3 regions of the Salipaludibacillus sp. CF4.18 genome follow, and region 2 is predicted to be linked to each of the others. Evidence: riboswitches for the same ligand, from Rfam matches in the RefSeq annotation. Region 2 holds a riboswitch; each other region holds the start of a gene.
The links. Region 2 has a riboswitch for S-adenosylmethionine ahead of ACHABW_RS14325 (methionine ABC transporter ATP-binding protein). Riboswitches for the same ligand answer to the same signal wherever they lie in the genome.
Positions count from the first base shown of each region.

Region 1: linked by a shared signal. The riboswitch ahead of metK (methionine adenosyltransferase) and the one ahead of ACHABW_RS14325 (methionine ABC transporter ATP-binding protein) in region 2 are both predicted to bind S-adenosylmethionine.
Region 3: linked by a shared signal. The riboswitch ahead of msrA (peptide-methionine (S)-S-oxide reductase MsrA) and the one ahead of ACHABW_RS14325 (methionine ABC transporter ATP-binding protein) in region 2 are both predicted to bind S-adenosylmethionine.

Region 1 is NZ_JBIMEV010000005.1:56,589-63,342, reverse strand. Features, by position in the region: gene ACHABW_RS05240 (alpha/beta fold hydrolase) at 1-233, opposite strand, end outside; gene ACHABW_RS05235 (gamma carbonic anhydrase) at 401-922, shown strand; gene metK (methionine adenosyltransferase) at 1,147-2,358, opposite strand; SAM riboswitch class I at 2,519-2,639, opposite strand; gene ACHABW_RS05225 (YrzI family small protein) at 2,913-3,176, opposite strand; gene ACHABW_RS05220 (ABC transporter substrate-binding protein) at 3,252-4,244, shown strand; gene ACHABW_RS05215 (ABC transporter ATP-binding protein) at 4,269-5,042, shown strand; gene ACHABW_RS05210 (ABC transporter permease) at 5,047-5,826, shown strand; gene ytkD (RNA deprotection pyrophosphohydrolase) at 5,847-6,353, opposite strand.
Region 2 is NZ_JBIMEV010000023.1:15,689-22,442, reverse strand. Features, by position in the region: gene ACHABW_RS14335 (MetQ/NlpA family ABC transporter substrate-binding protein) at 1-172, opposite strand, end outside; gene ACHABW_RS14330 (methionine ABC transporter permease) at 206-835, opposite strand; gene ACHABW_RS14325 (methionine ABC transporter ATP-binding protein) at 885-1,910, opposite strand; SAM riboswitch class I at 2,036-2,153, opposite strand; gene ACHABW_RS14320 (SCP2 sterol-binding domain-containing protein) at 2,227-2,559, opposite strand; gene ACHABW_RS14315 (DUF2553 family protein) at 2,770-3,093, opposite strand; gene gcvH (glycine cleavage system protein GcvH) at 3,278-3,661, opposite strand; gene ACHABW_RS14305 (arsenate reductase family protein) at 3,748-4,104, opposite strand; gene ACHABW_RS14300 (acyl-CoA dehydrogenase family protein) at 4,452-6,233, opposite strand; gene ACHABW_RS14295 (acetyl-CoA C-acetyltransferase) at 6,257-6,754, opposite strand, start outside.
Region 3 is NZ_JBIMEV010000067.1:4,132-10,885, reverse strand. Features, by position in the region: gene ACHABW_RS22925 (adenine deaminase C-terminal domain-containing protein) at 1-243, shown strand, start outside; gene ACHABW_RS22920 (ABC transporter substrate-binding protein) at 507-1,508, shown strand; gene ACHABW_RS22915 (FecCD family ABC transporter permease) at 1,643-2,653, shown strand; gene ACHABW_RS22910 (FecCD family ABC transporter permease) at 2,650-3,675, shown strand; gene ACHABW_RS22905 (nitroreductase family protein) at 3,731-4,288, shown strand; SAM riboswitch class I at 4,594-4,719, shown strand; gene msrA (peptide-methionine (S)-S-oxide reductase MsrA) at 4,813-5,277, shown strand; gene ACHABW_RS22895 (FUSC family protein) at 5,409-6,470, shown strand.

The sequences.
Region 1 (6,754 bases), on a different contig from region 2:
CTTGCTTTCTTTAACCATGTATTTACTGTTTCTATGTATTCATGAAAATTCTTGATGTGTCCTCTAGGTCCTTGAGTTACACCTTGTCCTGGCAGATCTCCCATTAAAACGTGATATCCCGCGTGATTCAATTGGCTAATGATCCACTTGTAACGTGCATGATACTCCCCTGCACCATGAACAATAACAAACACACCTTTCACTAGATCACCTTGGAACTCCCATTTCCACATCTCGATCCCTCCATAAAATTTACTTCCCTGTATTTTCCCCTCTGATCTGTTTGATAGTCAAGTAATAGGGTATCAGTAGTCCAGTGAAAATGTCAGAATTATTCCTTTCATGAGCCTACGTTTGATACACTAGCAGTATAAACTTCAAATAAGGAGAGTGACCTATATTGGCTATATATCCGTATAAAGAACAGTGGCCTGTCATTAATGAGAGTGCCTACATAGCTGACAATGTTGTGATTACCGGGGACGTAACAATCCATGAGAAGGCAAGCATTTGGTTTAACACTGTCATTCGTGGTGATGTTGCTCCAACAATTATAGAAAAGGGAGTAAATGTTCAAGATAATAGTACACTTCACCAAAGCCCTAACAACCCATTAATATTAAAAGAAGGCGTAACGATTGGCCACCAGTGCGTATTGCATAGCTGCGTGATTGAAAAGAATGCCTTAATTGGCATGGGCTCGATTATTTTAGATAATGCGGAAATTGGGGAGGATGCTTTTATCGGCGCCGGCAGCCTTGTGCCACCGGGTAAAAAAATTCCGCCAAGAACATTAGCACTTGGACGTCCAGCGAAAGTTGTCCGAGATTTAACAAGCGAGGATATCGCTGAGATGAAGCGAATTCGCGAAGGTTATGTAGAAAAAGGCCAATATTACAAATCACTCCAGAAGAATGTATAGTGAATATAAGCAGTTAAGAAAAACGCGTAACGTCTTTTAATAAATACAGCGTGATCTTTTAGCCACCCCCGAGTAGCACCTACGAAGTGTGTGTAGTGCTACTCGGGGGTGGTTTTCCCTTGACAAGCGTGGCTTAAAGATAGCTGTCAACGTTATAAATTATCTCGCAAAAAAGGGTGACTCCATAGGTCTTTATTACCTATGGAGTCACCCTTTATCCTATTTTATTGACTAGCTAACTCTAAAGCTTGTTCACTTAGCAAGTTGGCTTTATCTGTTTGTTCCCACGGTAACTCAATATCGGTTCTACCGAAATGACCGTATGCTGCCGTTTGCTTGTAAATCGGGCGACGTAAGTCCAACATTTTTATAATTCCAGCGGGGCGCAGGTCAAAATTCTTCCTTACGACTTCCACTAAAACATCTTCGCTTACTTTTCCAGTATCAAATGTTTCAATAGCAATGGAAACTGGCTGTGCAACTCCGATTGCATAAGCTACTTGGACTTCACAACGATCCGCTAAACCAGAGGCAACGATGTTTTTCGCTACATATCTAGCCGCATAAGCACCGGATCGATCTACTTTCGTAGCGTCTTTTCCAGAGAATGCTCCTCCACCGTGACGAGCATATCCTCCATAAGTATCTACAATGATTTTACGTCCTGTAAGTCCTGCATCACCTTGAGGCCCACCAATGACAAATCGACCAGTTGGGTTAATAAAGTATTTTGTATTTTCATCTAATAATTCCTCAGGGACAATAAAATCGATAACTTCCTTCTTCAAATCTTTTTTGATTTGAGCTAACTCAATTTCAGGATGATGTTGAGTAGAAATGACAATCGTATCAACCCGAATTGGATTTTGATCCTCACCGTATTCCACCGTTACTTGAACTTTACCGTCAGGACGCAAGTAATCAATGATTTTTTCCTTACGTACTTCCGCTAAACGACGCGCAAGCTTATGTGATAAAGAAATTGGCAATGGCATTAACTCAGGCGTTTGATTATCTGCATAACCAAACATTAATCCTTGGTCTCCAGCTCCTATTTCTTCAATTTCTTCGTCGGACATTTGCCCTTCTCGAGCTTCGTATGATTTATCCACACCTAAAGCGATATCAGCTGATTGTTCATCAATCGACGTCAATACAGCACACGTTTCAAAATCAAAACCATATTTGGCTTTTGTATAACCAATTCCTTTAATCGTTTCTCGGACTACTTTTGGTATATCCACATACGTAGATGTAGAAATTTCTCCTGCTACTAACACTAATCCAGTGTTCACAGAAGTCTCACAAGCTACTCGAGCATTTGGATCCTTCTTCATAATTTCATCTAAAATAGAATCCGAAATTTGATCACAAATCTTATCCGGATGCCCTTCTGTTACTGATTCTGATGTAAATAAACGCGTTTTCCCTACCACAATACGTACCTCCTTGGTATCATCCATCCTATTTTTAGGATGTGCTTCATCATCTACGGTACTCGTTCTCCCAGCAGAATGGTCCAATCCAATGATCTCAAAAAAATATAAAAAAACCCTTTCCAATAGAGGAAAAGGTTACGTTCCATCCGCCTTTAACCTCTTATCGACCAAGACATACGGTTAGATATGTCTTGCAGGTTAGCACCGTTCACCTTTTTACAGTGGTGATGGTTGCTGGGCTTCGTCGGGCCTGTCCCTCCGCCTACTCAGGATAAGAGTATCCGTTCGCAAAAATAATACCGTAAATTTAATCGTCTGTCAACTGCAAATGTCGATTTATCACGTAAATTAGGTAGTGCCGCACAAGTCTATAGCAAATAGAAATGGTGTTATTGCTAGTTTATACGAGATAATGAACCGGTTGGGTAAATAATCCATTTCCGTACATATTTAAGTAACAATGCCCTCTATCCTGACCTCCATTCAACCCTAGATACGATTATTTCAGAGGGAAACAAAATCATTTGATCCCCCCACCCGTTCATTTACAATTATAAGAAAAACTTACCATGTTTTGTTTTTTCCTCTCTTAATCTTTCCTCCCCACTGTTCATATCAACTTGCGATTCCGTGTGATCATTTCGTCTGCGCCTTGAAATAATAATGGTAATAAAAAAAATGTGAATAGTCATTTTCTTGTCTCCTCGTTTAAACTCATCTCTTTCTGTCTGATTTAAGTTTATCGAAAATGCCGCTTTCTCTAAACGATCTCTAGTCTGTTTCTGTCTCCTACCCAAGTCTGATCTTTTTCTCATTCCTTCGCACACATCCGCCCATTCACACATACGTTATCTAATCAAATAACTATAGATTTATGAAGGAGGAGCATCATGTCTCGTTTTAAAAAATTATTGTTACTATTGTGTTTACCGGTAGCTATACTTACAGCTTGTGGTCAGGAAGAAGAGTTAAAGGAAGTAAAATTGGCAGAGGTTACACGGTCCATTTTCTATGCACCTCAATACGTAGCAATTTCTGAAGGGTTTTTCGAAGAGGAAGGATTAGATGTTGAACTAACAACCACATGGGGTGGAGATACAACGATGACAACATTGCTGTCTGATGGTGCCGATGTCGCACTAGTAGGAGCGGAAACATCCATCTACGTCTATGCCCAAGAAGCAAATGACCCACCGATTAACTTTGCTCAACTGACACGAACAGACGGTACGTTTCTTGTCTCTCGTGAACCTGTTGAAGACTTTGAATGGGAAGATTTAAAAGGAAGTACATTCCTAGGTCAAAGAAAAGGCGGCATGCCGCAAATGGTTGGAGAATACGTGCTGAAACAGCATGATATCGATCCGCATAACGATCTTGAACTCATTCAAAACATCGACTTCGCGAACATCACCTCCGCCTTCGCTTCCGGAACAGGTGATTATGTGCAACTATTTGAGCCTCAAGCGACACTTCTTCAAGAAGAAGGAGTTGGCCATATTATTGAATCGTTTGGTACCGAATCTGGTGAGGTTCCATATACTGTTTATATGGCAAAGCAAAGTTTTATCAATAAAGACCCGGAAACTATGGAGAAATTTACTCGAGCTATTTACAAAGCTCAACAATGGATCAATGAGGAAGATCCTTCTACTGTTGCCGAATCCATCGAACCATTTTTTGAAGATACTTCTTTAGAAATCATTGAACAAGTGTTCATCAATTACAACGAACAAGGATCCTATGCACCTTCTCCATTAGTGAACGAAGAAGGATGGAATAACCTTCAGTCAATTATGGATGAAGCTGGCGAATTACCGGAAGAAGTACCTTATGATGAATTGGTGAATCGAGAATTCGCTGACCAGATCATGTCAGAATAATGGAAGTTAAGAGAGGAGAATATCATGGCTATATTAGAATTGCAGGATGTAGAAAAAACATTCTTTTCCTTGGAAACAATGACAACTGCCATTGAAAATATTAATTTAACGATTGAAAAAGGAGAGTTTATTTCTTTTATTGGTCCTAGTGGCTGTGGTAAAACAACTCTCCTCTCTCTTGTTTCCGGATTAATCCTTCCAACGAAAGGTCAAATCATCTTGGATGGAGTCCCAATAGAAAAACCTACTCCTGAAACGGGGTATATGCTTCAGCAAGACTATCTGTTTCCCTGGTTATCCATTGAAGAAAATATATTACTTGGACTAAAAATATTAGATAAAACATCTAAAGAAGAAAAAGAACGCCCCATCAAATTGCTGGAACAGCTCGGTTTATTAGATAAACTAAAAAACTATCCTTATGAGCTCTCCGGGGGCATGAGACAACGTGTGGCATTAGTCCGCATGTTGTCTACTGACCCGGAGCTTCTTCTATTAGATGAACCTTTCTCCGCTTTAGACTATCAATCAAAACTAAAATTAGAGGATCTTGTTTTTTCGACCATTCGTGCCCATAAAAAAACAGCTATTCTTGTTACACATGATATTGGAGAGGCGATTGCGATGAGTGATCGAATTATTTTATTAGCTGGTAGACCAGGAAGAATTCAAAATGAATTTATTATTCCAAAACAGCTTTCGCAGGAACTCCCCTTTAAAGTACGAACAAGTGACACGTTTAACTCCTTATTCCAAAAAATCTGGAAGGAGATGGAATCCAGTGAAGAATCATCGTAAAGAAATGCTCCAAGAATATAAAAAGAAAGAAAAAAAGAAAAGAGGATGGATAAAACTATCGCAACTAACTATTCTAGTTTCATTTTTCCTTGCCTGGGAAGTGACAACTGCTTTACGCTGGCTGGATCCTCTTCTTTTCAGTTCGCCGTCCCGTGTCTGGGCCTTGTTTTTGGATCGGATACAAGATGGCAGCTTATTTCTCCATACATCTGTCACCCTGTTTGAAACCGTGTTAGGGTTCATTTTAGGCACAGGTGTCGGTATCATTATCGCTGCTCTTCTTTGGTGGTCACCGTTTCTTTCGAGGGTGTTAGATCCCTATTTAGTGATCTTGAATTCCATGCCTAAGGTAGCACTGGGACCTATCTTAATCGTAGGACTGGGACCTGGATTTACGTCGATTATTTTCATGGGGGCTTTAATCTCAGTCATTATTACCACGATGGTTATCTATAGTGCTTTTAAAGGAGTAGATGATAACTACTTAAAAGTCATTCAAAGCTTTGGGGCAACAAAATTTCAATCCTTTTCGACAGTAATTTTCCCTGCCTGTTATCCAACGATGATTTCTACCTTGAAAGTAAATGTTGGCCTTTCCTGGGTTGGCGTAATAGTAGGTGAATTTCTAGTTTCGCAGCAAGGATTAGGCTACATGATCATTTATGGCTTCCAGGTTTTCAATTTCACATTGGTAATGTTATCACTCGTCATTATTGCTATACTTGCTACGTGTATGTATCAAGGGGTTGAACTCATAGAAAAAAAACTCATCCGTCACCATTAAAAGCTAAGTGACGATGAGTTTTACTGTTCTAACGTATGATTTTCATGCAAAAAGCGTTTATTTACTTCATCAAGACTTAGCTCAAGAACATCATCCTTCATAATAAAACTATACTGATGATTATGACGGACATTACCTGGAATTTGCTTAAGTAGTTTAGGGCCCTTCGTCTCGAAATAATTTTTTTTGGAAATAAGTTCGCTAACACTCGCAAAATAAACATTTTTAATGACAGTTTCACTTTTCCCAAGCACTTTGTACTGTCCAATATAATACAAATCTTCCACTACTCCACCAGTCTCTTCAAATACCTCACGCTTAGCTGCAGTCTCGGCATCCTCTCCCGGTTCTACTTTTCCACCTGGGAATTCAAGTCCCCGAGAAGGATGAATCGTGAGAAGCCAGCTGCCTTTATATCTGGCAACAACCCAAACATGCTTTGGGTCTCCGGAAAAAGGATGATTGGCAGTGGAAAAGTTTACTGTATTGTTATAATAATCTTGAAATGATATGTGATTGGTCAACATCTTTCCCCTCCAACAAAACCTTACTTATTCTTATGTTAAGTTTAGTCAACATATCGAATTTTGTCTAATAGACCGCTTTGTAATTTTATGTACCAGTTGAAGAACCACGCAGAAAGTTTTTGGTCTGTGGAAGCTGAAACGTGCCTGTGGAATGCGTCCACCAGTACAGCATATTCGAGCTCTTTCCGTTCGAACTGAGGCAACAATGTATAAGAAAACAACCTTAAGTAAATAAGATCCTGTCCAACTTGTCCTATTATATCTTTCCCCTCTTCACACCCATTAAAACACGCCATTCGAAATTGATTTAATAAGACTTCACTCTATTTCTTACTAGTATCTACTCCTCTAAGAGGCAAAAACAAAAGAGACCATTCCTGGCCTCTTTTAGAATTTTATAC
Region 2 (6,754 bases):
ATGTTCCGAGATCTTCTCCTTCTGCTTCCTCATTTGCGTTTTCTGTGTTATTGGTTTCTGTATTATTTGTACCCGCGGCGTTATTTTCATTCGTATTTTCTTCCGTACCGCATGCTGCTAATACTCCTACAGATAGTGCTGTAATTCCTAAGCCTTGTAGTAACTTTCTCATGTTGAATTTCCCCTTTTGTTTTTTATTACGCCTTTAGCGTTTGTCTAATTTATTGGTAAAGTAATCGCCGATGAATTGTAAAACAAAGACGAATACTAACACAATCATTGTTGCTATTAAAGTAATATCTGGATTATTTCGTTGAAAACCATCACGGTATGCTAGGTCACCTAATCCACCGGCACCAATTACACCTGCCATCGCTGTGTAACCAATAAGCGCGATCGCTGTAACCGTAATCCCAGAGATAAGTGCTGGTACTGATTCTGGGATTAACACTTTAAAAATAATCTGAGAATTGCTTGCTCCCATTGCTTTTGATGCTTCTATTACACCTTTATCAATTTCCCGCAACGCAATTTCAACCATTCTCGCATAAAATGGTGCTGCTCCAATAATAAGCGCAGGCAATGCGGCTGATGGCCCTAACATTGTTCCAACTAAAGCACTGGTGAACGGAACAAGCAGGACGATGAGAATAATAAATGGAATTGATCTGAATATATTTACATAAGCTGCGATAATACTGTGAACGATCTTATTTTGCCAAAGTTGACCCCGAGCAGTAAGAAATAATAGTAGTCCGAGTATTGTACCAAATATAAACGTAAATAAAAGCGCAATTAACGACATATAAACTGTTTCTGCTGTCGCTTCCCACATGTTTACCCAATTAACATTTTCAAGAAGTAGAATTGATCCAACCAAAAGATTATTCACCGTGGATCACCTCCACTTCTACTTCCTGCTTTCGGATATAATCGATAGCTTCTTTTATATGATGCTCGTCACCAGTGACATTTATAAACAATGATCCATAGGAGCCATCTTGGGTTTGCGAAAGTTTACCTTGTAAAATGTTTATCGTAACCTCAAATTTACGAATAAGATCCGTAATAAGTGCTCTTTTTGCATCGCCACCAACAAATGTAAGTTGAAGGACATGCCCAATACCTTCTTCAGTAAACAAATGTTTAAGGGCTTCTTCGGTTTCTTCAGGTTCTGTCACTTGTTTCACAAATTCTTTTGTCATGTGCTCTTTCGGTCTTCTGAAAACATCAAGGACTGGACCCTGTTCAACAATCCGCCCATTTTCCATTACAGCCACCCGATGACATATTTTACGGATAACATGCATTTCATGCGTGATAAGTACAATGGTCAGATTCAACTTTTTGTTAATATCTATCAATAATTCTAAAATTGAATCGGTTGTTTTGGGATCCAATGCGGATGTTGCTTCATCACACAATAATACTTGTGGATTATTCGCTAGCGCCCGTGCTATGCCGACTCGTTGTTTTTGCCCTCCACTTAGCTGAGAAGGATAGGATGCCCCTCGACCATCTAAACCTACCAGTTTAATAAGTTCTTCCACTCTGGTTTTTCGTTCTGTGCTCGGTACACCTTTAATTTCTAATGGAAATGAAATGTTCTCAGCTACTGTTCTCGACCACAAAAGATTAAAGTGTTGAAAAATCATTCCTATTTCCTGTCTTGCCTCTCGTAGTTTCCTTTGAGACAATGTATTCATATTTTTACCAGCGACACTTACTTCCCCTGTAGTTGGCACTTCCAGCATGTTCAGCATTCTTATGAGCGTGCTTTTTCCAGCACCACTATAGCCAATCACACCAAAAATTTCACCCTTTTCAATCGTGAGATCTATTTGATCGACGGCAGTTACTTTACCGTCACGCGTATTAAATGTTTTTGCTAATTTTGATAAAGTAATCATTTGCTTCCCCTTTTTAAACCGATCGGTTTAGTCGTATTAAAGCACAAAAGTTAAAGATCAAAGAAAAACCTCACTACTCGATAAAATGAGCAGAAAGGTTTTTAGTAATGAATTAAAAGCCCTTCTCCTCATTTTTCAAAGTAAATTGTTTACTTTGATGGAATTGGCACCTTCTAATGGTTTTTATACCTTAGTGGTTGCCGGGCTTCATAGGGCCAGTCCCTCCGCCGCTCTTAATAAGAAGAATTAAGAATTAATATTTAATTTATAGTCTGTTATGCATAATATCATTATCGATTAATTCTTGTCAACTAATTTATTTCACCGTTTTTTGAGAGAGGTAGAGAAGTGATTCCAGCCAAAGCAAATGTTTCAATGAACCTTCAACTTCAAGATCTCCTCTGCGTTTCATGGCCAGCAGAAAGTCTTCCCCACGGAATAAGAGTTTCAATTCATCTTCGTCGCCACTAATCATAATATCACAAACATCCTCATCCAACGTTAATTTAAAATCTTTGTTATCTAAATTCATGTACCAACGCTTTTCCAGATATTTAACTTGAACGATTAGATGATGTTTTTTCAATAGTTCTCTTAAGTGGCTTGTCTTTGTCATGCCTTCCATTGATTTAATGAGTAAATGATTCATGATATCCGCCTCTAATCCGAACTTCGTCTTTGATTACTCATTCTACGAGACGAACAGTAAGTCCTCTTTTTAAGGAAAAGTTAGGCGATATTATTTTAATCAAAAGCTTTGTTTTGAATGAAATACCGTTCTAAAACATTTCCAGAAAATTATAGAAAAAAAGAGTGCCTGCGATTTGTCTTTAGTTCGACAAAAAGCAGACACTCACTGTTAACACCAACCCATGTCGCAGCCTTCTACATAAGATTCAGGTGGCTTCGTTTTTTTCGCTTGGGCATCCTTGAAAAATTTTTCATTTTCAAACTCAAATCCTTCCGACATTTCATACATTTGAGAATGTCCTTTTTTTCGGATTTGACCAATTTTTTCAGCGTTAAAATAGAGCGCAGTTTCCCCTGCTTCATCCTTTTTTTCTACCTGATCGGAAATATCGACCAATGACGTTGGTGATGCTTCCAAACCATCCACATTGTTATTCATTGTATTTTCTTGATCATTATTGCTGGTATTTTCCGTAATATCATTTTGTTGCATCTATATATCCCTCCTCCTATACATCTAGTTTGAGCGAGTATAGATGATCTCATTCAAGAGGAAATATTAGTCAAAAATCCAACAATCTCTCTGTTTCACAAAAAAATAATCTCTAAAAATCCAATAATTATATATAAAAAAGCCTTCCAAATATAAATCATTTGGAAAGCCCTTAGAGTACTATTTAGTCTTCATTAATCATTTCTTCATAAGCGGATGCATCCATTAATTTGTCAAATTCAGATTTATTAGAAGGCTCAACTACAACCATCCACGCTTTTTCATATGGTGATTCATTCACGAATTCCGGAGAATCTTCCAATTCTTCATTTACTTCCACAACTTTACCACTAACTGGAGCATACAGTTCAGAAACAGTTTTAACCGACTCAACACTGCCAAACGGCTCATCCGCTTCAAGGACATCGCCCACTTCTGGAAGCTCTACGAAAACAATGTCGCCTAGCTCTGATTGGGCGAATTCAGTAATCCCAATCCTAACTTTTTCTCCTTCTGTTTTAACCCACTCATGCTCTTCTGAATACTTCAAATCTTTTGGTAAACTCATCTAAAAATCCCTCCATTTATGTAATTAATTATTCTATCTTTCCTTACTATAATATATCCTAAGGCTATGCTTCAACAATCTACTGCTTATTTCCATACCTCGTTATAGATTTCCTCTTTAAAACCAAGTGTTACATTTTTACCATCAGTTGCTAGAGGTCGCTTAATAAGCATACCATCTGAAGCCAAAACTTCTAATAACTCGTCTTCCGAGTAAGTCTTCATTTTGTCTTTCATGCCTAATTCACGGTATTTTAGTCCACTTGTGTTAAAAAATTTCTTTAATTCTAATCCACTTTTTTCATAATAAGATGCTAATTCCTCTTTAGATGGTGGATGACTAACGATATCGACAGCTTCATAGTCGACATTGTTCTCGTCAAGCCATTTCTTTGCATTGCGGCAAGTACCGCATTTTGGATAATGATAAAAAGTAACGCTCATCTTTCTTTCCTCCTAGTAAAACATGATTCACACACTGTCCTCATCATATACCACATTCAGGTTTTTTTCACACATTCCTGCTTGTTATTATTCCTACACAAAAGTAGAAGGAAATCGAAAAATGAAATTAAATGTCCTAGTTTCATAACTGAAAAACTCGAAAAAGCGAAGGACCTCATGATTTTCATGAGGTCCTTCGCCATCCTTAAGAGAGGAGAATGCCCTTTCATTTAGAAAGGAGTCATATTTTATTGGGACAGGGGAGTGCCCCAAATTGGTTAACAATAGTTTATATAACAAAACTTCATTTTTATCTTCATCGGCAGAAAAGACACTATACGTTTTTCTTAGATAACGTATTTCTCTTCTTCAATGACTCGTGCTGCTATTTCTCGTTTTTTTGCAATCATATTAATTGGAGTGTGACGAGTTAATTTTTTAAGAATGGATAGCATTGTTCTTAAGCTGTCTCCTTCTTCAAGTGTTACTAATGATTCTTTTGCTATTGCTTCAATTCGGTTAAATGCCTCTTGAGAATAAACTTGAGTCATCAGAAGCTTTTGGTTTGATTTAGCTTCTCCATCTTTTGCCATTGCTTTTTCCGTTCGTAAAATAATAGACTCGATGTTGAATATTTCGTTTACTATATCTGCCACGTTGGCAAGCATTTCTTGTTCTTTTTGAAGCTTTTCTCCATATTTTTGGTCTGCAGTTCCAGCAATCATCAAGAAAATCTTTTTAGCATTACCCAACAAATACTTTTCTTGCTCTAATGGCTCATCGCCAACTTCTTCAGGCATCATCATCATTAATTCTTCCTGCAAACCACTTGCTCTTTCTAATAGAGCTAGTTCGCCTTTCATGGCCTTCCGCATAATTGTGGCTGGCACGAGCATACGGTTAATCTCATTTGTTCCTTCAAAAATCCGATTGATCCTTGAGTTGCGATACATAGATTCCACTTCATACTCTGCCATGAAGCCATATCCACCGTGAATTTGCACTGCCTCGTCGACTACAAAATCCAATACTTCTGAACCAAAAAACTTGTTTAATGAACATTCAATTGCATATTCACCAATTGCTTTTCCTACCTTCGCTCCATCCTTCTGTTCTTCTTCAGAAAGATTTTCAAAAGCTCCATCAATTAATCCACCTGTTCGATAGATTTGACTTTCCATTGCATAAGTTCTTAATGCCATTTCCGCCAATTTTTTCTGAATGAGTGTAAATTTCGAAATAGGCAGTTTAAACTGTTTTCGTTCATTTGCATATTTAGCGGAAATTTCTATCGCGCGCTTTGCACCACCGATACACCCGACTCCTAGTTTATAACGGCCGATATTAAGAATATTAAACGCGATAACGTGCCCTTTGCCAATCTCACCTAATAGGTTTTCTTTCGGTACCTGAACATCCTGTAATATTAGTGTACGCGTAGAAGACCCTTTGATTCCCATCTTCTTTTCTTCAGGTCCGGTAGACACACCTTCATACTCTCTTTCTACAATAAATGCTGAAAAATGTTCCCCATCAACTTTTGCATAGACAACAAATACATCAGCAAAACCAGCGTTTGTAATCCACTGCTTTTCGCCATTGAGTACATAGTGAGTTCCGGCATCATTTAATTTGGCTGTCGTTTTTGCACTTAACGCATCTGAACCTGAACTAGGCTCCGTTAACGCGTAAGCAGCTAGTTTTTCTCCACTTGCTAATGCAGGAAGATATGTCTTCTTTTGATCCTCAGTTCCGAAAAAGACAATGGGTAAAGAGCCAATTCCAACGTGTGCACCATAGGATAAAGAGAAAGAGCCTGCTAGAGCAAATTTCTCTGTAATCAGAGAAGAACTGATTTTATCTAAGCCAATACCACCGTATTCTTCCGGTACGTCTGCTCCAAGAAGTCCTAGTTCCCCCGCTTCTTTTAATAGTTTTACAGACCTATCAAATTCATGGTTTTCGATGAACTCGATTTGTGGAACCACTTGCTCAACAACAAAATCTTCTGTTGTCTTGGCAATCATTTTGTGCTCATCGGTAAAATCCTCTGGTGTAAAAACTTGGTCGTATGAAACATCGTCCAGTAGAAAACTTCCACCTTTAGCTGTTTTATTTGCAGTTGCCATAATAATGTTCCTCCTTTAATATCTTAAATCAATTCAAACACTCCAGCGGCACCCATTCCTCCACCGATACACATCGTAACAACACCATACTTTTCATTACGACGCTTCATTTCATGAATGAGACTAAGTGTAAGTTTCGTTCCCGTACATCCAAGAGGATGACCTAATGCTATTGCCCCACCGTTTACATTTACTTTTTCTCTATCTAATTCTAAATGGCGAATGATCTGTAAGGATTGTGACGCAAACGCTTCATTCAATTCGTAAAGACCAATATCAGCCATTTCTAATCCAGCTTGTTTTACCGCTTTCGGAATCGCCTCAATTGGCCCAATTCCCATAATTTCCGGAGCGACACCCGCAACTGCAAATGAGCGGAACTTTACTAAAGGTGTTAGTCCTTCTGCTTCTGCCACTTCACGGTCCATCACTAAAACGGAAGCAGCACCGTCACTCATTTGAGATGTGTTTCCTGCGGTGACTGTTCCTCCATTGACTTTAAATGCAGGCCGAAGTTTTGC
Region 3 (6,754 bases), on a different contig from region 2:
GGCAAAGTACTTCAAATGCTGGAGCTGCCAGTAGGCGGGATATTATCCGAAGAACCTCTAGGTTTATTTGCCAAACAGGTAGAAGATCTTAGAAATGCGATGAAAGAGTTAGGTTACAACCATTATAATTCGATCATGTCGATAAGTACTCTCTCTCTGCCGGTGAGTCCGGCATTAAAAATTACTGACTACGGATTGATTAATGTAAACGAAGGTAATGTTGTTCCACTCGTTGTGGAATAGGTAATAAGATATTCTCAATTTTAATTTCCTCATCTTTTTAAGTAACAGGGCTCTTTCATCAGGGAAGGGCCTTTTTAGCATTTTGTCATCTCGCCAGCCAGTCGGTGACAATGAAGCACAGAACCGTCCCCATGTTTCCCTATGTTTCTTGTAAATTGCATTGACACAATTAGGGTTCAATAGTACTATTAGATTTGTTGTGAATGATAATCATTATCAGTTCAGATTTATTTTTAGGTATACATAAGAGAGGGGAATTTATCATGGAAAGAAGAGCATCATTTTTAATTGTTATTATCATTATGTTGTTAAGTATTTTGTCTGGTTGTGGATCTAATAATGAAGCAGCAAATGATAAAGCACAAGCGGAGGAAGAATCAATTCAAGTTGAAAACAGCAATGAAGAGGTTGATGAAGAAGATGTAGAATCGAGGGTTATTACTCACGAAATGGGTGAGACGACGATTACAGGAACACCAACTAACATCGTAGTACTTGAATTTTCATTTGTGGATGCATTAGCATCTTTAGGAATTTCTCCAATTGGAATTGCTGATGATGGTGATGAAGAACGGATAATCGGTCCTATTGCTGAAAAGATCGGCGACTACACTTCGGTTGGTGCTAGAAAAGAGCCTAGTTTAGAAGTTATTGCCAGTTTACAACCAGACTTAATTATTGCTGATTTAAATCGTCATAAAGATTCGTACGAAGAATTAAGTGAAATCGCACCTACAATTGTATTATCTAGTTTAAGTGCTAATTATGAAGAAAACGTTGAGGCGTTTCCCATCATAGCGGAAGCCTTAGGAGCAACAGAACTAGCTGACGAGCGTACGACTGAGCACAACGAATTGTTAGCTGAACTGAAGTCTAGAGTTCCTTCTGATGAAAGCCGCACATTCTTACCGGCTGTAGTTACAGATACAGGATTTCACGCCCATTCATCTACATCATATACGGGGTCTTTACTTGAAACATTAGGATTAAAGAATGCGATTCAAGGTGAGGGAGTAGAGGATGCAACAAATAAGATTGATTTAGAAACATTGGTGGAGCATAACCCTGATATTATTTTTCTTATGACAGGGGATGAAGAAACAATTATATCAGAATGGGAAGAAAACCCATTATGGGAAGAGATCAGTGCTGTGAAAAATGATCAGGTCTATAAAGTCGATCAGAACGAATGGTCACGTTTCCGAGGATTAATAGCTGCTGAATTAATCGTTCAAGATACTATTGACCTGTTATATGAGAACTAAATAATAATCCAAAAAAAGCGGATAAGCCGATCTTACCGCTTTTTTCATTTCAATGATGAACGAGTGAATTTCATCAATTGTTTCAACAAAGGATGTGCCTATATATGAATATTTCAGCAAAAAACCAACAATCCATCACGAAAAGTTCCAGGAATGAATTATTTCGTTTTTTACCACTTTTTGTTATAGGGATCTTCATCCTTGTCGTTGGAATTTTGATTAGTACATCCATTGGTATGGCAGATGTACGTTTTACTCATTTGATCGAATCTTTTTTTATTGCTGAGCTAACAAAAGAGCATTTAATTGCGCAAACTATTCGTTTACCAAGAGCTATTATTGCATGTCTTATTGGAGCAAGTTTAGCTATAGCGGGCGCGATCATGCAAGCAATCACCCGGAATCCCCTTGCGTCTCCACAAATTTTTGGAATTAATGCAGGAGCTTCTTTTGTAGTTGTGGCCTCTTCCATTTTCTTGACAGGAATTTCACCATATTCGATGGTTTATTTTGCTTTTTTAGGAGCAGCTTTGGGAGGAATGTTAGTTTATTACTTAGGTTCTTCCGGAGAGGGAATGACACCTGTCAAATTAGCCTTAGCTGGAATCTCTATTCACTTTTTTCTATCGGCAATAACCGAGGGACTCATTATATTTAACGAGGATACGACAGAAGGAATTCTTTTTTGGTTAGCGGGTTCAGTAGATAGTACAAGCTGGCAGGATGTAAGAATCATTTCCCCTTGGGTTCTTCTAGGGATAATCGGATCTTTTTTATTAGCTAGTTCTATTAATGTATTGAATCTTGGAGATGATGTTGCGAGTAGTTTGGGACAAAATACTGGTTGGATACGCGTGCTTTCAGGGTTACTCGTTGTTATTTTAGCAGGGTCTTCTGTTTCCATTGCGGGTCCTATTGGTTTTGTAGGATTAATTGTACCCCATATTACAAGGAATCTTGTAGGTATAGATTATCGATGGATTTTGCCTTTTTCCGCGTTATTTGGAGCTATACTCCTTATTTATGCGGATATTGTTGCACGTTTTATATCGTTTCCATATGAATCACCCGTTGGAATTGTGACAGCACTAGTAGGTGCTCCTTTCTTTTTTTACTTAATAAAAAGAGGGAGGAATTTATCATGATAAAAGACGAAGTGGACAAGGATATTACTAGAATAAAACGTATAACGCCTAAATGGCTGTTTATTATCTTGCCTGTAGCAATTATTATATTTTCTATCTTAAGTACAGGGATAGGTGCTGTTTTTATTCATCCTTTAGATGTATTAGCTGTGTTAATAGGGACAGGGACAGAGATGGATACATTTCTTATTGAAAAATATCGAATTCCCAGAATCGTTTTAGCGCTTCTTGTTGGGGCAGGTTTATCTGTGTCGGGTACGATTTTACAAGGCATTATTCGAAATCCTTTGGCATCACCTGACGTCATCGGCATTACAAAAGGGGCAGGGCTGGGTGCGGTTGTGGTTATCATCCTTTTTCAAAATTCACCTACTTTTGTTTTACCGCTTGCTGCATTTTCTGGAGCACTGATCATTGCACTTATCCTTTATCTCTTAGTTTATAAACAAGGGATGCAGCCGACCACGTTAGCACTGGGAGGAGTTGCTCTTGGGGCTTTATGTAATGCTGGGATTCAGTACTTTATGATTAAGTTCCCACTAGAAATAAATGCTGCTCTCATTTGGCTAACTGGTAGTTTGTGGTCTAGTAGCTGGGAACAGATTTATGGTGTTTTCCCTTGGATTATCATTTTGCTACCCTTGTCGATGATTTTAGTAACCAAACTTGATATTTTAAATTTTGGTGATGATGTAGCAATTGGGTTAGGTTTAAGGGTAGTGCGTGTTCGATTGCTTTTATTGTTCATTGCAGTTGCGCTAGCTGCTGCATGCGTCGCAGCTATTGGTTCCATTGGCTTTGTTGGGCTAATCGCTCCTCATATGGCTAGAAAGTTAGTAGGTGCTAAACATAAGTTTTTGATTCCTATTTCAGCAATGACAGGTTCTTTGTTAGTGGTGGTGGCCGACTCAATTGGACGAGGATTAATACCACCGAAGGAAATTCCTGTTGGAATCGTTGTAGCAGTAATAGGGGCACCTTATTTTTTATATCTTTTGCGTAAAGAAAGTAAGAATTTATAACGATATGACACGACATTAAATGTATTTTAAAATTTTGCTAGAAAGGGAGATAAACATGGAGAAAAGAATATCTGCAATAGCAAAGGTTATACGCGAACGGAGATCAATTAAGAGTGGTTATGTAGACAAAGAAGTTTCACAAGAGTTAGTAATGAATTTATTAAAAGATGCTGTATGGGCACCTAACCATGGACTACGAGAGCCTTGGAGATTTATATTTGTACCTACTGGTGAAAAGAGTAAGTTTATTGAAGAAATAGTTGATACTTTACCAGAAGAACTCAAAGAAAATAGGAGAAACTATTTGAGTCAACCAGCGGCTTTTCTTATTATTGTGATGAAAGAAGAGTCACAACAAAAGCAATGGGAGGAGAACTTTGGCGCGGTAAGCTCTTTAATTCAAAACTTTCAATTGCTTGCTTGGGAACAAGAGCTTGGTGTTGTCTGGAAAACAAACCCACATATATACGACCCGAAAGTATATCAACTTTTAGATGTACAACCAGGCGAGAAAATTGTTGGGTTTTTACATTTAGGTTATTTTGAGAGTATGCCTACATCAAAGCCACGGACATCAATAGAAGAAAAATTTACTGTTTTCAAAGGCAAGTAGAGTAGGGTGTTCAGGAAAACAATTTGATGTGTAGATTCAGTGGAATTCTGGTATTAAGGATAAAAAAACATAAGCTCGTGGTGGCATTCCTGCAATAAAGCAGGATGCTTTCACAAGATAAGCAAACTATAAAATTATCGGTTTTTTAGAGATTGTTGTTTTCGTCGAATAGAGGCTAGCGGACCGGAACCATACGTGTAACCTTGCAAATAAAAAGGAAGCACAGAACCGTCCCCATGTTTCCCTTGATAAATAGTCATAAATGATTTACACTGATATTTAATTAAAAAAATATAGTGATAGACTTCTTATCCAGAGTGGTGGAGGGACAGGCCCTTTGATACCCAGCAACCATTAAATCAATGATCGATTGATTTAAACGGTGCCAATTCCTGCAAGGATCGTTAACAATGATCCTTGGAAGATGAGAGTAATCGTATATACATATACGAGAACCTCTCTTAAACTTAGAGAGGTTTTTCTTATGGAGAGAAGATTTATCGCTCAAAAAGGGGCGAATTAGAATGGAAAAAGTAGTATTTGGAGCAGGTTGTTTTTGGGGTGTCGAAGCATTTTTTGAAAGTATTCGCGGAGTGGAAGCAACAAAAGTAGGCTATTCCGGTGGTCATGTGGAGAATCCATCTTATGAAGAAGTGAAAACAGGCACAACTGGTCATGCAGAGGTAATTGAAGTATTATATAATCCATGGAAAATATCTTATGAAGAGCTAGTGAGTAAGTTTTTTGAATGTCATAATCCGACAACGCGTAACCGTCAAGGGATTGATATTGGAACTCAATATCGTTCTGTGATTTTCTTTCAAAACCGGCAGCAATTAGAAATTGCAAGCACTAAAAAAGCCGAATTAAATGACTTGGGCAGTAAAGAGATTGTCACTGAACTTAGTCCTTTACAACCGTTTTATCCAGCAGAGGAGTATCATCAAAAGTACTTCCAAAAAAATAATGTCGTTGCTTGTGGGATATAAAGAGCTTCAAAAGGGGGAATGAGTCAGTTGATCTTGTTCTCCTTTATCAGATTAAAGCTGAATCATTCCCTCAAGCAAAAAACTGGGATTTTCTATCAAGGAATGGATACTAACATAATAATGAGGGAGGGATAAGTATTCCTTTTGGACCGAGAATTTTGAAAACGGGTTTAGCAGTTACGTTGTCGATTTATATTTGTCTTATTTTTGGCATGGAAAACTCTGTTTTTGCTGGGGTAGCTGCAATACTAGCTATTCAACCTTCCGTGTATCGTACATGGAAGCAATTATCAGACCAAGTAATTACAAACTCATTAGGTGCTTCTATTTCGTTATTTTTCATCTACTTTTTTGGGGAGAATCCGGTTATTATTGGATTTGTAATTATATTTATTATTTCTTTAAGTATTAAGCTGAAAATGGAAACTACTATTCCGCTGACCCTTGTTACGGTTATCGCTATCATGAGTGCGACTGGAAGTGAAGATTTATATTTTGCATTAGAAAGACTTCTCGTCATTTTGATCGGAACTAGCACTGCAATACTTGTAAATATATTGATATTTCCTCCAAAATATAAAAAACACTATATTCAAAGTATCGATGCAGCTTTCAGAAATATGTCATTATTAATGAGAACTGTTATTTCAAATGAAATGACAGAGGCTGCATACCAAGATATCAATCGGACTTTTAAAAAAGATTTTAAAAATTTAGAAGAACAATATAAATTGTTCGATGAAGAAAGAGAAAAGTTAGGCAAGTCAAAGCATCTAAACTCAAGAGAAATCATTGTATTTAACCAGATGCTGAAGGTTTTACAGGAGGGGAATCAGCTTTTAGACAATATCGAGGAACACTATGTTCAAAGTGAGACTGTTGATGATGAAAATGATCTATTTGACCAACAGCTGGAAGATTTAATCAAATATCATGAATATTTATTGCTAAAGTATTTAGGTAAGATAAGAGAAAATCATCAAGATACACGAAACGATATATTAAAAGAGAAAGATAAATTTTATGACCAAGTACTGAGTTTTTACCATGTAAGTAAGGAACAAAAACTTCGTCATATGATTATCGCTTCTTCCATCGCCGACTATTCCTTTCATTTAGAGCGACTTGAAAAATTAATAAATCAATATCTTAAGATAAGAGAAACACCGGAACGGAAGAAAAAGCAGGGTTAATTTTTGGTATAGTTCCTATATTTAAGTGTTTTGAAGAATCGATGAAAATAGCACGATACGAAGACCACTTCTTAATTGAATTGGTCTTTTTTAATCGTCAACCTCTGAGTATTTCGGCGGTAACATTTTGTGAAAAAAATCATAAGGGAAAAATAGTTATTGATTATTTCTTGCAATCAAGTGATTTTTTTAGTATTATCGTTTCATAGCTAACGATTATGAAAATTCAAAAGGTGGTGGCTTACAATACATTCATTTAATGATCTGGGAGAGTTGCTGGAAGA